DNA from 3 places in the Virgibacillus carmonensis genome. Region 2 is predicted to be linked to each of the others. Evidence: riboswitches for the same ligand, from Rfam matches in the RefSeq annotation. Region 2 holds a riboswitch; each other region holds the start of a gene.
The links. A riboswitch is a leader RNA that binds a small molecule or an ion and turns the genes downstream of it on or off. The one in region 2 is predicted to bind cobalamin.
Positions count from the first base shown of each region.

Region 1: another riboswitch for cobalamin. It lies ahead of AC3G7N_RS03430 (acyl-CoA thioesterase); the one in region 2 lies ahead of AC3G7N_RS05465 (DUF4430 domain-containing protein).
Region 3: another riboswitch for cobalamin. It lies ahead of AC3G7N_RS10450 (ribonucleoside-diphosphate reductase subunit alpha); the one in region 2 lies ahead of AC3G7N_RS05465 (DUF4430 domain-containing protein).

Region 1 covers NZ_JBYQFJ010000003.1:152,140-157,949, reverse strand. Annotated here, with positions in the region: gene AC3G7N_RS03445 (FAD-dependent oxidoreductase) at 1-582, opposite strand, end outside; gene AC3G7N_RS03440 (3D domain-containing protein) at 1,036-1,827, shown strand; gene AC3G7N_RS03435 (histidine phosphatase family protein) at 2,228-2,836, opposite strand; gene AC3G7N_RS03430 (acyl-CoA thioesterase) at 2,858-3,328, opposite strand; cobalamin riboswitch at 3,452-3,636, opposite strand; gene AC3G7N_RS03425 (DAK2 domain-containing protein) at 3,784-5,442, opposite strand; gene AC3G7N_RS03420 (Asp23/Gls24 family envelope stress response protein) at 5,480-5,810, opposite strand, start outside.
Region 2 covers NZ_JBYQFJ010000005.1:54,804-60,613, forward strand. Annotated here, with positions in the region: gene AC3G7N_RS05455 (response regulator transcription factor) at 92-811, shown strand; gene AC3G7N_RS05460 (ATP-binding protein) at 811-2,574, shown strand; cobalamin riboswitch at 2,632-2,812, shown strand; gene AC3G7N_RS05465 (DUF4430 domain-containing protein) at 3,010-3,453, shown strand; gene AC3G7N_RS05470 (ECF transporter S component) at 3,460-3,990, shown strand; gene sigX (RNA polymerase sigma factor SigX) at 4,276-4,809, shown strand; gene AC3G7N_RS05480 (hypothetical protein) at 4,809-5,789, shown strand.
Region 3 covers NZ_JBYQFJ010000010.1:123,612-129,421, forward strand. Annotated here, with positions in the region: gene AC3G7N_RS10450 (ribonucleoside-diphosphate reductase subunit alpha) at 1-2,102, opposite strand, end outside; cobalamin riboswitch at 2,223-2,423, opposite strand; gene AC3G7N_RS10455 (NAD(P)-dependent oxidoreductase) at 2,586-3,461, shown strand; gene yxiS (protein YxiS) at 3,463-3,762, opposite strand; gene AC3G7N_RS10465 (class I SAM-dependent methyltransferase) at 3,765-4,451, opposite strand; gene AC3G7N_RS10470 (cold shock domain-containing protein) at 4,719-4,916, opposite strand; gene AC3G7N_RS10475 (thiolase family protein) at 5,171-5,810, opposite strand, start outside.

The DNA of each region.
Region 1 (5,810 bases), on a different contig from region 2:
CTTGAGCATACCAGCGTCAATCAAACCGCTTTCTCCTCCCCATTCATTGGGTTCGGTATCGGTCATCACAGGCACAAACGAAAAGTTCGGATTTTTTTCGGCAAAACCCTTTAAATCGGTCATAAATGCTGAATCTACTTGGGTTTCGTTGGCATACAACAGGGTAAGCTTGTGAGGCAGTTGGTCATGTGTAGCCTGAGCAATGATGCTCCGTACCGGCGTGATTCCGATACCACCAATTATAAATACAGCTGGCGTCGTGCTATCCTCGTGTAAGGTAAATTCGCCGCGGGGCTCATCGAATTTTACCTCTGTGCCAATTGTGAAATCTTCTATCCACTGTTTAAAAGCCGAATCAGATATACGAGTGGCCGTCATAACCTCCTTTTCATACGGAGCGGATGCCATTGAAAATGCACGCTCTTTAACTTCATCATTGGTCACTTTCGGTTTGTTCAGTGTCATATCGCAATATTGCCCAGCTTTATATGTAAACCCCTGTGGTTTTTCCCAGTAAAAGGCCATTGTGTCATTCGCAATTTCTTCTTTTTTCAGTAATTTTGCTTTGTATTTTGGCTTCATTTGTTCCTATATTCCTTTCCTCTGGTAAAAATTTTTATTATATTGGGCATGTTTAGTTACCTAACGCATCTTTATTTTATATTCTTTACAACCGTAACTTGTTATATGCATCCGAAACTCGCATATAAAAAAGAGCATATTCTTCTTCTACGGATTTGCTCGTGATTACTGAAGATCAATTTTATAATTTTCATTTCTTCTCTTTTTCGGCACTTTATTATAGTTGTTACGATCATGGAATCTTCAATCCGAATGGTAGAATATAGGTATAATTAGTCAATCGCATAGGAGCCTCTAGTATAGTATATGCAGGAGATAGAGCAAATAGAACCTATTAATCATAACTTATTTTACTTGTAATCCTTGTCACCCTCTTTTAAACAAGCTGTAACCGCACACATAGAAATACCGTGGTAAGATTAGCTTGTCAATTATTAAAGGGGGACTACATAAATGAAAAAGTTAGTAGCTTTATTTGTAGGTTTACTATTTACAGGTATTTTTGCAACATCCGTATCTGCAGCTGAATATGAAGTAAAAAAGGGAGACACTCTTTGGGATATAGCAATTAACCATAATACAAACGTGGACGAATTGATGGATATAAATGGATTAGAATCCTCTTTAATACTTCCTAAACAGGTATTGAAAATTAATGAAAGTAAAATAGATTATTACATTGTTAAAAAGGGAGATACACTGAGCCACATCAGCAAAAATCACAGTATTGGCGTAACGGTCGCGAGCCTAAAAGCGTGGAATGATCTTCCTTCTGATTTAATCATCACCGGACAACGGTTGATTATAAATGGGACGGAACCTGCTCAACAGGAAGCAACAAAACAAGAGGCACAAGAGACAGAAGATACTAGCACAACCGCCCGTGTCCCTAAAACTGAGCCAGCTGAAGCGAAAGTAAGTAAAAATGTAAGTAAAGCGGAAGAGGAAGTAGAAGGAAGAACATTTTCTGTTGAAGCAACTGCTTACACAGCTTATTGCACAGGGTGTTCAGGGATAACGTCAACAGGGGTAAATTTGATAAATAACCCCAATGCGAAAGTTATTGCCGTTGACCCGAACGTAATACCTCTTGGTACAAAGGTCCATGTAGAAGGCTATGGTTATGCCATTGCAGCGGATACCGGTGGTGCTATCAATGGGAGAAAAATAGATGTCCATCTTCCAACTAAGGATCAAGCGTACAACTGGGGTAGAAGAATGGTGGAGGTTACTATTGTCAACTGATTAAGTACCAAAGAAAGTTTCTTGAAAGAAACGCTTTACGATACATTCCTAGTTTATTTAATATATTTTATTGATAGAAAGTAACAATGAAGGCTTTGGTGAGAATTATCCAAACAATAGTAAAAGGCTGAACGGTGCGCTGACACCACTCAGTCTAAGTCCGATAGCCCATCAAAGAGGCAACTTATAAGTAAAGAAATAACCACCACTAGTTCGTAGGCTAAGGGTGGTTATTTTTGTTTATTCGGATCTGCATCCGATTGCTGAATAGGGCTTCAATACTCTCCATGAAAATGCTCATGGATTCTTTAATGCAGCAAAGTGAATACCCAAAATGTTTCAAACGATTCGTAAGTGTACATTTATCCTTTCGCCCTGATATAATATTTATGTTTTTTAATTATTTACCGTGCGAAAAGTCGCCTTCCATAACAACATTCGCTTCATTACCATCTAGTTCTACGATTGTTAAACTAGTCCCTTTTATGTACGGTGGGTCCCAAAGTTTTTCAGTGGATGCCTGTTTGAAGTACGCCATTAAGCTTTTTATTACCACACCATGGGTAACAACCAGGACTTTTCCATCCTTGTTTTCTTCTTTAATACGATTTATTGCTCCTAACACACGCTCGCGTAGTTCGGTAAAACTTTCTCCAGTAGCTGACGTGTAAAGATGTGGTGTTTTCCAAAAGGATTCCATTTGTTCCTGATTGGTTGCCACTATTTTCGATTGTAACTGGCCTTCCCAATCTCCCATATTAATCTCTCGTAGATTGTCATCTAAATTAACGGATAACTTTCTTTCCCCACATATTAATTCGGCTGTTTTTCTAGTTCGGTTGCTAGAACTGACATAAACTGCTCCGAAATCAACATCTTTCAGTCGCCCTCCTAAACGAATCGCATTTTTGATACCGTTCTGGGTTAGTTCGGAATCTTTCCAGCCTTGCATGCGCTTTTCCATGTTCCACACAGTCTCCCCGTGTCTCGTAATATATAACGTTAGCATTGCTACATCTCCCAGACCTCATTATCGCAGAGACGCACGTCTTTTTCTATTTTCCCTCCTCGCTGGAGCTGTTGCATGGAGTTGCTTTTCTTCATCCGTCTGTGGTGACACCTTTGGTACTGGAACAGGCTTCCCTTTCTCATTTACTGCAACCATCGTAAGAAACGATTCTGTCGTTAGTGTTATCTTATTTCGGATCAAATCATGTGCGGTTACTTTTACATAAACCTCCATCGAGCTATTTCCGGTGTAAGTTACATATGCTTCAAGCGTCAATGAATCTCCTACTTTAGCCGATGAAAGAAAATCGACCGAATCAATCGAGGCAGTAACAACAGCACTACTTGAATGTTTCATCGCTGTTAGGGCAGCTATTTCATCGATATAAGCTAATACCTTTCCACCAAATATCGTATCTAAGTGATTGGTGTCTGGTGGTAGGACCAAGCGAGTTTGAACTGTTTTAGTAATTGGTACAATGATATTTCCCATAATAAAAAAACCTCCCAGTAAAATAAAAAAACACCCTCTAAAAATCAGAAGATGGCATGACAATACATAATAATTCCGAATGAAATTATTTGATCGCAAACATCCCCCTATCTCCCGTAGGAAAAAATGTACTTCCTTATGGCAGGTCTCCTGGCTCAGAGTCATCAAATCCTTTTACCCCTTCCCATTTCTTTAGAAACAGTGGTTTTATAATGGATTCTACTCAATACAGTGGCGGGACCGCGTTGGATTTTAACCAACTTCCCTTTTCAACTTTTCTCAAAGTCACCATAAAATTAATATTAATTTCGATTTATTATATCATGAAGTGAGTCATTTTCGTTTAATATGTTCTATGTATCTTTCCCGAGATAAGAAGCTACTGTTAGTGCTAATAGAAAAAAGCAAAGAGACAATGCCCTTCGCTTTTTAAAAATTTTTAACTTAATTCCAACTTATTCCACCGAAAAAATATACGAATATATCGGCTGATTCCCGTTATGGACTTCAACCTCTACATCTTCATATGTATCTTCTACATAGTTGACAAGCTTTTCTACTTCTTCATCACTTACATCTTCCCCTTGCAGGATTGTAAGGATTTCATCATCTTCTGTGATCATACCTTCCAAAAGCAATCGCACAGTCTCCAATTTATCTTGATGTGTTGCTTTAATTTTCCCATCTGCAATCCCCATGAAATTACCATTTTCAATTGGTATTCCATCTATTTGAGTATCACGAACTGCATAGGTAACTTGTCCAGTCTTAACATGCCCACATGCTTCATGCATTGCTTTTTTGTTTTCATTTATCTCAGAATCCGGATGAAAAGCAAGAATAGCACTTATTCCTTGTGGAATTGTTTTTGAAGGAACGACAGCAGCATTAACTTCTGCAAGCTCTGCCGCTTGTTCAGCAGCCATTATAATATTTTTATTATTAGGTAAAATAAGTACATTTTTTGCGTTTGCGTCGATTATCGCATTTGTTATATCCTGCGTGCTAGGGTTCATCGTTTGGCCACCTTCAATAACAATTGAAGCACCTAAACTTTCAAGTAATGACTTCAAGCCTTTACCCATCGCAACTGTCACAATTGCATATGGAACCTTTTCCTTAGGAGCTGGTTTTTTGTCACCAACAATAGCAGTATGTTGCTCACGCATATTTTCTATTTTCATATTAATTAAGCTTCCATACCGTTGACCTAATGTCATAGCATCACCAGGATATTCAGCATGGACATGTACTTTTACTACATCTTCATCTGAAACAACTAACAGCGAATCGCCGAGGTCACTTAATTCGTCCCGGAATTCTTCTTCATTATATGGATGTTCCTTTGTCTTTTTTTCTTCAAATTTAACCATGAATTCTGTACAATAGCCAAATTCGATTTCACTTGTATCCATGAAATCCTGAGCGATTTTATGGTGTTCTGCATTCACCATTTCATCCATTTCAACATCCGATGTCACACCTTCAGGCAGTTCTTCTCCTTTTAACGCGGCTAAGAATCCTTCATAAATGGTAACAAGACCTTGCCCACCTGAGTCCACTACACCTACTTCTTTCAAAACAGGTAAAAGACTGGGCGTACGTTTAAGTGATGCTTTTGCTTCAACTAAAACTTTTTCCATTAAAGCGATTACATCTTTTTCATTTTTCGCTTCTTTAACTGCTACTTTTGCAGCGTCTTTTACCACTGTTAAAATTGTACCTTCAACAGGCTTCATTACAGCCTTATATGCAGTGGAAACACCCATATCAAAAGCTTTAGCCAGGTCCTTCGTTGTTAGATCTTCCTTTTTGTCCATACCTTTTGCAAAACCACGGAATATTTGGGACAAAATTACACCCGAATTACCTCTAGCTCCCATTAATAGGCCTTTAGAAAAAGCAAGGGCTACTTCTGAGATATTAGAACTATCCATTTTCTTTACTTCACTTGCTCCTGAAGTCATCGATAAATTCATGTTTGTACCTGTATCTCCATCTGGTACTGGAAATACATTCAGAGCATCAATTTTTTTGGCATTGTTTGTTAGATGGTGTGCTCCAGAGCGTACCATCTGTGCGAAGATTATGCCGTCTAACGTTCGTACTGTCACTACAGTTCCTCCTCTTTCATTACAAATAAACAAAGGATCAATCTTTTTCTACACGCACACCTTGAATATAAATATTGACTGAGTCTATGGACAGTCCTAATGATTTATTCAATGTATATTTAACCTGTGATTGTACGTTGTGCGCTACTTCGGATATTTTTGTACCATAGCTTACAATAATATACATATCAATATGAAGATAATCATCTTCTTGACGAACTAGCACACCACGCGCAAAATTTTCTTTGCGTAAAATTTCAGAAATTCCATCTTTAATTTGATTTTTTGAAGCCATCCCTACAATTCCATAACACTCAACAGCTGCACCACCTGCAATTGTTGCTATAACATCATTGGTAATTGTTACA
Region 2 (5,810 bases):
ACATTGAATGAAGTATAAAACAGGGCATTGTTATTCATCAGGATAAATAGTGCCTTGTTTTTCATATCGTGATCTAATGAGGAGGAATCACATGGATGAAAATGCAAAAGTATTGGTGGTAGACGATGAGGACAGAATACGTCATCTAATTAAAATGTATTTGGAGCGAGAAGAATTTATTGTTGAAGAAGCTGATAATGGGACAGATGCATTAGAGCTGGCATTAGAAAATGATTATGATGTTGTCCTATTGGATATTATGATGCCTGGTATGGATGGAATAGAAGTCTGCCAGGAATTAAGAAAAGAAAAACAAACTCCTGTTATCATGTTGACTGCAAAGGGAGAAGAAGCCAATCGGGTTCAAGGATTTGAAGTGGGGACAGATGATTACATTGTGAAACCATTTAGCCCCCGAGAAGTTGTTTTACGTGTCAAGGCTATACTTAGAAGATCATCATCACAAACAAATTTTAAAGAAAATGATTCTATACCAAAAGATATGCTTGTTTTCCCTCACTTATCAATTAATCATGATGCACACCGTGTATTAGCAGATGGTAAAGAGGTTAGCTTAACACCAAAAGAATATGAATTACTTTGTTTCCTTGCTAAAGCACCAGACAAAGTATTTAATCGGGAACAATTACTAAAAGAAGTCTGGCAATATGAGTTTTTTGGAGACTTACGCACAGTTGATACACATGTAAAACGGTTAAGAGAAAAGTTAAATAATGTATCCAGCGAGGCATCCAAGATGATTGTTACGGTGTGGGGCGTGGGATATAAATTTGAAGTAGATGATGTATAATGTTTTGGCGTAGTGTGGTCGGGAAACTAGCAGTTACCATTTTATTGCTAGTTTCTTTTGTATTATTTATTCTAACCATTTTTTTACTTGAATTCTTCGAGAACTTTCATATAGATGAGGCTGAAGAAGACTTACTCCAAACAGCAACAAAAGTATCTGTAATGGTTAAACAATACGAAAACGAAAACTTAGTTTACGAGACAACCAATCGTGTGAAAGAACCTTCTAGCCGAGTTGCCATTATTTTTAATGATGGAACGATTTGGGTTTCCAAAAGTAGTAATGATGATTTACCTGCACTTCAACCAGGGTGGATTAAGAATGATGACAGGTTAGCAAGAGTAATATCAGACGATCAACAGGTGAAAAAACAAATGACCCTTCCAAATAATGATAGTAAAGTCATGATAGTTGGCACCCCCGTTGGAAATGGGAGTGGGGCAGTATATGTTTATCAATCCTTGGAGGTAGTGGACAAGACAAAAGCTGAAACAACGAAAATCATATTTCTAGCTGCTGGAATAGCCATTATTTTAACTACTATTTTTGCATTTTTTTTATCAACAAGAATTACTTCTCCTTTAATTAAAATGCGTGAGGCAGCTTTTGATTTAACAAGGGGAGAGTTTAATACAAAAGTTCCCATTTTAACACATGATGAAATTGGTGAACTAGCCATGGCATTCAACCGGATGGGAAGACAATTAAAATTTCATATTAATGCCTTACGTCAAGAAAAAGAACAGCTGTCTAGTATCGTTAGTTCCATGGCTGATGGAGTAATAACGTTGAATCGTAATGGGGATATGATTGTTACCAATCCACCTGCTAAACAATTTATTGAAAGCTGGTATTTTGAAAATAGTAAGCAATTAACAGAATCACACAATCAACTACCTGAAGAATTAAACCTAATTTTACAGGGTGTAATTAAAAGTGAAAAGGCAGCCATACATGAGATAAGTTTGCAAGGAAGAAACTGGGTTATGATTATGACGCCATTATATGATCAATCCTACGTACGTGGCGCTGTTGCAGTTATTCGTGATATGACTGAAGAACGACGCTTAGACAAACTTCGCAAGGATTTCATAGCCAATGTTTCCCATGAGCTGCGGACACCGATTTCGATGTTACAAGGGTATAGTGAAGCAATAGTAGATGATGTAGCAGAAACCAAAGAAGATAAAAATGATTTGGCAAAAATAATTCATGAAGAATCATTGCGCATGGGCCGTTTGGTAAATGAGTTATTGGATCTTGCTAGAATGGAAGCAGGACATATCCAATTAAATATGGAAAAAGTCGACGCGTACAGTTATATAAATCGTATCATCAAGAAATTCAATGGTATATCACTGGATAGAAAAATAGATTTAAGTTTACAATCTACTACCAGTAAAGATTCATTTATTACTATTGACCCAGATCGAATGGAACAAGTTTTTACTAATTTAATTGACAATGCTATAAGGCATACAACTGAAAATGGATTTGTAAATGTTTTAGTTGAAATAAATAATGACGAATTGCACGTTTCCATTGAGGATAGTGGCAGTGGGATTCCTGAAGAGGATATACCTTTTGTTTTTGAACGGTTTTACAAGGCTGATAAGTCGAGAACTAGAAACAAGGAGAAAAAAGGTACTGGATTAGGTCTAGCAATTGCTAAAAATATTATTGATGCCCATCAAGGAACAATATCGGTAAAAAGCAAACTTAATGAAGGAACAACCTTTACCTTTAAAATTCCTCTGTCATAATCAGATAAAATTGCTTAATTCGGTCTAGTTTGGTAAGATAAGAATTGTACAATAATTGAATAAAAATCGTGAAAAGGGTGCTTATGCTTAATAGGGAATCTAGTGGAAAACTAGAACTGTCCTCGCAACTGTAAGTGGTGTACGAAATAGGCGAATCCACTGTATGTAACCATATGGGAAGGGCTTAGAGTAGGGTGATATCACAAGTCAGTAGACCTGCCTTTTTCTGATGTTTCAATGCTTCGAGGATAAAAGCGACTTGAGATAACCCGAATAGTAGTATGTATATATATAATTGTTCGATTGTCTTATTTAGATTTAGCTAACTCTCAGGTGAAGAGTTAGCTTTTTTGATTTTAATACAACGTTCATCTATGTTTATATCGGATATCTAACGCCTAAATCTTCACAATAAAAAATTGGGGGTTTTAGAAGATGAGTAAGGTTAAACTTTTTCTAGTGTCATTTATAGCTGTTATTGTTGTTTTAGGAGGATGTAGTTCTGAAGGCACTAACAATGAACAATCAAATGCTACAAATGAGCAAACAGAATCTACTGAAACTACTACTTCTGACCAAGAAAATCAAGAGGAAGATGTAGTAACCATTGCTATTACGAAAAGTAAAGGGGAAGAAACGGTTAAAGAAAAAGAAATTGCGATAGAAGATGGGGCAATTCTTTACGATGTTATGAAGGAAAACTTTGAAGTTAAAGATGACGCAGGTTACATTACATCCATTGAAGGAATTGAGGCAAAGGAAAGTGAACAAATGGCTTGGATGGTCTTCGTTAATGATGAGATGGCAAGTGTTGGAGCAAAAGAGCTTGAATTAACACCTGGTGATTCCGTTAACTTCGATTTACAATCTTGGGAATGACGTTAAATGAACAACCATAAAATGAATACCTATAAATTAACATTACTTGCACTATTGGCAGCGCTTGGTGTAGTCGGTAGATTTGCGTTTTCATTTTTGCCTAACGTGCAACCGGTTACGGCAATTATCATCGTCTGCGGTTTATTTTTAGGACCAGTCGCTGCCATGACGTTGGCAGTATTAACTACATTTCTAACTAATATGATACTGGGAATGGGTTTATGGACCATCTGGCAGATTGTAGCATGGGCCATAATTGGATTGATTAGTGGATTAATTGGCAAATATAGAAAGAAGCATTCAATCATGTTGCTAACTATTTATGCTGTATTCTGTGGCTATTTGTATGGATTTGTTCTTTCGCTAACTACATATACAATAGCAGGTGAATTTCTTCCTTATTATTTGGCTGGACTTCCTTTTGATACAGCACATGCAGTTGGAAACGGAGTATTTATAGTTTTACTTTATCCAATTATATCTTATTTCTTTGAAAGATATGCAAAGGAACGATTTCCTCTTCAAAATACCAACTAAACTGGGTTGGTATTTTTTCTTTTTTTGATTATAGTTATAGAGATTGTTCAGAAAGTCATCAAATGATAAACGGCGAATTTTTACGTTCCTTAAAAAAGAAGAATACTTTTTCTGCGTGCGAAGTAATGCTTCGGGGGTGATTTTAGTGCTCAGTTTTTCTGGTCCTCAGAAACCTTTGCGCCCACAGGACGTTTCGTTCTTTGTCGACTTTTTCAACAAGCACCTTATAGTAAGCTGTAACGTTTTGATTCATAGATACGACTAATAGTTGAATGGGGAATCGTTATGAAAGATATTTTTGAAGATTTGTATGATAACTATCATCGTGATTTGAATAAGTTTGTTTTTTACATGGTAAAAGATAAACAACTAACAGAAGATCTTGTTCAGGAAGTTTATATTAAAGTACTCAGCTCTTACCAAAACTTCCGGGGGGAGAGCAGTGAGAAGACGTGGTTGTTTTCTATTGCTAGGCATATTATAATTGATTATTTTCGTGCGCAAAAAAGAAAAAGAAATCGGATTTATGAATTTTTTGACTGGGCTGAAAAAGGTCCATCACTTTCAGATACGCAACCATTACCTGAAGAAATAGCTGTACAAAATGAGGATATACAAAAAATATATAGCTATCTAGATTATTGTACCCCCGCTCAAAAGAGTGTCATCATTTTAAGATACATACAATCATTTTCGATTAAAGAAACTGCAGAAATACTAGGTTTTAGTGAAAGTAAGGTAAAAACAACACAACATCGGGGACTAAAGATACTAAAAAAACTAATCAATAACAATGAACAGGAAGGGGGAGATGCATAATGGCGACATCCAATCAGCAAGAAGAACACATCAAAAAAGTATTAGAAGAAATGCCTGATATTATTCCTGATACTAAAAAAGAAGCGTTATATGAGCGCATCTCTACCCAAATGAATCGTCAACCAAAAAGGAAACAGAAAAGATTGATTTTAATTCCGGTATTCAGCACCATTTTTGTAGCATTGTTGGTTATTGTTATAGTGATGAACACTGGGGAATATACAACACTAAATGATGAAAACGCAGCAGATAAAATGAGTGATCAACAACATTCAACTTCACAGGAATCTGTGAGTGAAGGTGACAAAAGTACGCAGGAAAATCAACTAAGGAGTACTGTGGAAAATACTGATTCTAATTTAGTTATCCATGATATTAGTGATACCGAAATAATTGTTCATGGAGAGGTAACTGACAAAAATACGGGTTATGTCATTCCCGTATCTTTCATAACTCCAAGGGATCTTCATGCTAAACAAGTAATGCTAGCTGAAAATACATTATCCAAAATGTTTCATTCCAGTCAATTTAATCACAAAATTTTTACTAATGAAAAGAAACAAAGTGAAAGTAGTGAAGTTATAAAAAAAACGAGTTATAAAATATACACGGTGATAGATAGTAATAAAAAGTTCTTATTACCCATTACATTAGAAGAAAATACGGACTTTGAAATGGCATTACGTGAAATGGGAAGTACAGAAGAAGAAATCAATGTTAGTCAATCAATTCCAAGCAATGTCAAATTTACAACAAAAGAATTTGGAGACCAGATTCAATTGACGTTACAAGATAATACTTCTTTTGAAGATAATAATCATTATAAAAATATGATAGAAGCTATTCTAATATCAGCAAAGAGTTTTGGTTATAGAACTGTGAAATTTCAAAACCCTACCGTTGAACAGATAGGTCCCTATTATTTAAAAGAGGCTATTCATGTACCAATTGCTGTCAATCCGATAGATCCCCTTGGTTGATTTTTTAGATTGACTTTCCAT
Region 3 (5,810 bases), on a different contig from region 2:
TTAAAAGAGATACCCTGGTCAACGTGTTTTTGACGAGCGGCATTTTGTGCAACACTCCATTTTTGATCGATGAAATAAGCAGATTTATAATACCATGTTGTTTCAGCGTTTAAATCAGGTGCTGTTACAGGTATTTTAAAATCCTTTTTCTCCTCAGAATAAAATTTTCTAAAAATCGGATCAATACTTGCTGAACTCCCAGCTATTAAAGAAGTGGAGGAGTTCGGTGCAACCGCCATCAAGTAGCTATTTCGTATGCCGTGTTTTTGTACATCTTTCTGCAATTGATCCCAGGAAAATTCCATGTCCGTTTGATTCACATACCCTTTTCGTTCAAAATATTTCCCGGTATCCCATTCAGATTCACTAAACAGTGGGTATGCCTCTTTTTCCTTTGCGAGATTCATACTTGCCTGGATTGTCAAAAAAGCTATTTTTTCATACAAACAATCTGCGTATTCGATTGATTCCTCACTTTCCCATTTCATCCGTTTCAGCGCCAGTAAATGATGCCACCCAAATGTCCCCAGTCCTATTGCTCGATAACGTTTATTCGTATATGTAGCTTGTGGTACTGGAATATGATTCAGATCAATCACATTATCAAGCATTTGTACCTGAATCGGTATTAATTTTTCCAAAACATCATCAACCACTGCTCGTCCTAAATTAACTGAAGATAGATTACACACCACAAAATCTCCTGGTTCTTTTGTAATCATAATTTTCCCGTCTGTTGTTTGCTGATCAATAAACATGGTTGGGCTTTGGTTTTGCATAATTTCTGTACAAAGATTACTGCAATAAATCATGCCAGTATGTTTATTTACATTTTGGCGATTAACTTCATCCCGGTAAAAAAGGAACGGCCCACCTGTTTCAAGCTGACCTTTCATAATGCTTTTCATTATTTCAATTGCTGGAACCGCTTCTTTAGAAAGAATTGGATTTGCAACACATTCCGCATATTTTTCACGGAAAGATCCATTTTGCTTTTCTTCATCGTAAAAGTTTTCTAATGAGTATCCCATTACAGTTCGAATTTCATGAGGATCAAATAAATACCAATCATCCCGAGCTTTAACCTTTTCCATAAATAAATCCGGTAATGTCACACCAGTAAACAAATCATGCGTCCGAAATCGCTCATCCCCATTATTTAGCTTCGCATCCAAAAAGGAATGGATATCTTTGTGCCAAACATCTAAGTACACACAAATAGCACCCTTACGCTGGCCAAGCTGATCCACGCTGACAGCAGTATTATTGAGCTGCTTCATCCATGGAATAACACCCGATGAAGCCCCTTTAAAGCCTTTAATCATACTTCCGCTACTACGAATTTTTCCTAGGTAGACGCCGATTCCACCGCCATTTTTTGATAAATTTGCAATGTCGGTATTGCTATCATAAATACTTTGTAGACTATCATCCAATGTGTCAATAAAACAGCTAGACAACTGCCCATAGCTTTTTCCAGCATTTGAAAGTGTTGGTGTTGCAACGGTCATATATAGATTACTCATTGCCCAATAAGCCTGGCCCACCAAATCCATACGTTTATCTTTAGGCTCGTCCTGCATGAGTGTCATTGCGATGATCATAAATCGCTCTTGAGGAAGCTCATAAATATCTTTCGTATAATTTTTTGCTAAGTAACGATCAGCTAATGTTTTTAAACCGATGAAGGTAAAAAGCTGATCTCGTTCAGGGCTAATTAATCTTTCTAACTTATTCACTTCATCTTTAGCATAGCTATGTAATAAGGCCTGGTCGTAAATTCCAATTTTCGTTATCTCCGTGATTAACTTGTAAAGCGAACCATATTTTTTCTCATAATCATAATTTCGATTTGTTGCTGCTTGGTTGTACAACCATTCCGAGTAAATCATAGCTGCAACATATGTCCAATCAGGATGCTCTTCATCTATATTTGATAAAGCTTCCAATGTTAGATGGTTTACCCATTCTTCTGTAGATAGACTTTCTTTCGTAATCGCATTTTTGTCTAAAAATGCTTGGATTGGCATAGTTGGAAAAGCCTTCTTTACCTTTTCTTCTAAATAACCTTTCCAGCTTTTCGTCAGTATTGCAGTTTGCATGATCAACATCTCCTTTTTATGTACTAAAAAACCGCTCATGCTAGGAGGCCATGAACGGTTAAAACGACAGAAATAATCTACTTCTCCATCGTTTCGTCTTCTTTGGCCCCGAAGAATGGAAACTTTTCACAAGGTTTGGCAGGTCTCCTGACTTATGTGTTCATCTACTTGAGCACCTTCCCATATTATTAACGTTAAGCTAACAATACAGTGGATAATATCTCGTTCGTCCACATTCACAGTTGCGGGGACAGTTCTGGTTTTGCACCAGATTCCCTATCAAGGCCATTAAATTTGGCCACCAACACTTGTAGGATAAAACTATATATAGTATGTAATTTTTAAATGTAGAGCAATATATTGTGTTTCAAGGCTATCATAGGTTGAGAATGATTGCAATACTATCCGTGTAAAAAAGGAATATTTAACTAAGTGTCGAATTAATATTAATTAGGTAGAAGTAGTAATAGGAGGTCATAGTAAATGGTGCAATCTAAACAAACAATCGGATTTATTGGAATAGGTGTAATGGGAAAAAGCATGGCAAAAAATTTGATGACTGCAGGATACCCAGTTCAAGTATTTACACGTACAAAAGAAAAAGCGCGGTCACTCATTGAAGAAGGAGCTACTTGGAGTGAATCAGCTGCTGAACTTGCACGAGGAGTCGACGTAACCATCACAATGGTTGGATATCCAAATGATGTTGAGGCTATCTATTTTGGTGAAGATGGAATTTTAGAAAACGCGAAGAAAAAATCATATGTAGTGGACATGACCACATCCAAACCATCTTTAGCTGAGAAAATAGGCAGGGATGCGAGAAAACGGGGACTTTTTGCGTTAGATGCACCGGTATCGGGCGGAGATGTTGGAGCACAAAAAGGAACATTATCGATTATGGTTGGCGGAAATTCACATGTATTTCAAGAGCTGAAACCTATTCTCGATGTGATGGGAAGTAACATTATTCATCAAGGAGAATCTGGTGCTGGCCAACATACCAAGCTTTGCAACCAAATCACAATTGCTTCCAACATGATTGGTGTTTGTGAAGCGATTGCTTATGCAAAAAAGGCTGGACTTGATCCCGAAAAGGTTCTAGAAAGCATTACAACTGGCGCAGCAGGTAGCTGGTCATTATCGAACCTTGCCCCAAGGATGATTAAGGATGACTTTGCCCCTGGTTTCTTCGTAAAGCACTTTATCAAAGATATGAGACTTGCACTTGAGTCAGCAAAAGAAATGGATATACTGACACCTGGGCTCGCACTCTCACTTGAACTTTACACGGAGCTAGCAGAACAAGGGAACGAAAATAGCGGTACCCAGGCGTTGGTAAAGCTTTTTGATAAATAAACTACTTTTTACGCTTGTCAATTTGCTCTTGCACGATAAATGCCAAATCATCATTGCCAAAAAGTTGTAATACATTCAAGACAGTGGAGTCAGGTATTTCTTCTGACTCTTTTTTCGGTACAGTTAATTCTAATGCTTCATCCAAAGCATTGTTTTTCATTTGTGATGGATATGCCTGTTCATATAAGGATCTAGGCTCGAGATCATTGTTTATACACCACTGGGCGTAAATTAAGATCATCATTTTCTCGTCGTTTTGATAGCTTTCGATAACCTTTTCTTCCATTTCATTTCGCTCCATCATTATTCACCTTCTTTTCGTAGCATAAATACCCATAAGAATGTTAATGCCTGTTTTAATTCTATTGGTAAACCTTCATGATGCCGTTCCTTTACACCATCTCGATAAACACCAAAACCATCAACATATGTAAAGTTATTTTCCTGTGTCAGTTTTTGAAACTCCCATGGCATCATCGTATTTGCAATAGCCTTTTCGCCGTATATTCGTGGGTAGCTATGTGTACGTGGTCCAGCTGTTGGCCCTAATATGCCAACACATAGCAGACCATCTTTTTTCAACACATGGCTCAACTGCTTGAGCGCATTTGCTGGAATCTCTGTCCACTCCAGGACATTGATTGACATTATCCCATCACAGCTATTATTTTCAAATGGTAAATCGGTCACATCACCTTGAATGAAAGAAATCTCATCAGACACATTCCGTTCCTTGGCACGGGATATCATCTCACTTGAAAGATCCATTCCAACCACATCATAGCCAAGCTTATGTAGTTTACAGGTTCCATACCCATCCCCACAACCAATATCGTAAATCTTACTTCCCTCTTTCATATGCTTTTCAACGAAAGGAATAATATCCTTTCTACTGCCATTATCCCACATATTCACACTACGTTCATTCCAAAACTGTGCACGACTATCCCATTGTAATTCCGCTTCTTTATTCCAATTAAACGAAGACATGGTTATAAACCTCCTTAATCTTGATTCCATTATAACCCAGTGAGTTTATATAGTGAATCTGAGCCAATTAGAATGACGCGTTATTTTTAAAATCGAATGAATTCTCGTGGAATCGTGTGCTTCATCAAACAAAAGTTGCACAGAAACCATATTATTCTCGGAACTTTTACCAGCCATTTACATTATTATTCGCCACCCCACACCCCTCCACAAAACAAAAAAGGTTTACCCCACATTAGTGAGATAAACCTTATATTTTATAATCTATTATAGACTAGTTACGTTAGCTGCTTGTGGTCCACGGTTACCTTCAACGATTTCAAATTCAACGTCTTGACCTTCTTCAAGCGTCTTGAAACCTTCTGATTGGATCGCTGAGAAATGTACGAATACATCGTCTCCATCTTCCTGTTCGATGAAACCAAATCCTTTTTCTGCATTAAACCATTTTACTTTACCAGTCATTAAAATGACCTCCTTATACAAATATCGTGCAAAGTAATTGAATCATAAATACTTTTACACCACTTTGATAAGAGATCGTAAAGTATTATTCAAACTCCAATTTCCTTTTGCATCTTTAATTTTACCTTTCACCGAAAAATAATGCAAGTTATTCTGAAGTTTTTTAAAAACATATACATGTTATAGAATGTTAAACTTTTCCCTCGATCATTTCACTATAATTACCTACATATAATCCTACATTAATCATGGATTTACTCACACCCTTCAAAAAGTGTAGCTAGGCCCAGTCCACCGCCAATTCCTAATGTAGCTATGGCTTGCTTACCTTTGTTTCTTTTCATTTCTGTACATAATCGTGTCACAAGGATTGCACCTGATGCACCATAGGGGTGACCAAAAGCAAGTGCTCCACCCCCAACATTTAGCCGATCATATGGAATGTGTAGTTCATTTATAGAAGCTAACACTTGTGAAGCAAATGCCTCATTAAATTCAATTAAATCAATGTCTGCTATTGTTAACTGGGTTCGTTTAAGTAATTTCTTTACTGCTGGAATTGGACCAATACCAAGAAGATTTGGATCTACTCCTGCACTTGTAGCATCGATGAATTTTAACACTGGTTTTAAACCAAGTTCCTCACATTTTTGTTCCGTCATGATGAGTACTGCTGCTGCCCCATCATTAATAGGACATGTATTGCCAGCGGTCACTGTACCGTTTTCTTTAAAAATTGGTTTTAAAGCAGAAAGAGTTTTCATGGATAACCGTGGACGAGGACATTCATCACGCTCTTTGTCCTGGACGAAAACCATTTCATTTTTAAATCTACCTTCAATGCTCGCAGTAATTGCTTTTTGATGACTATTGTATGCAAATTGATCTTGCTCT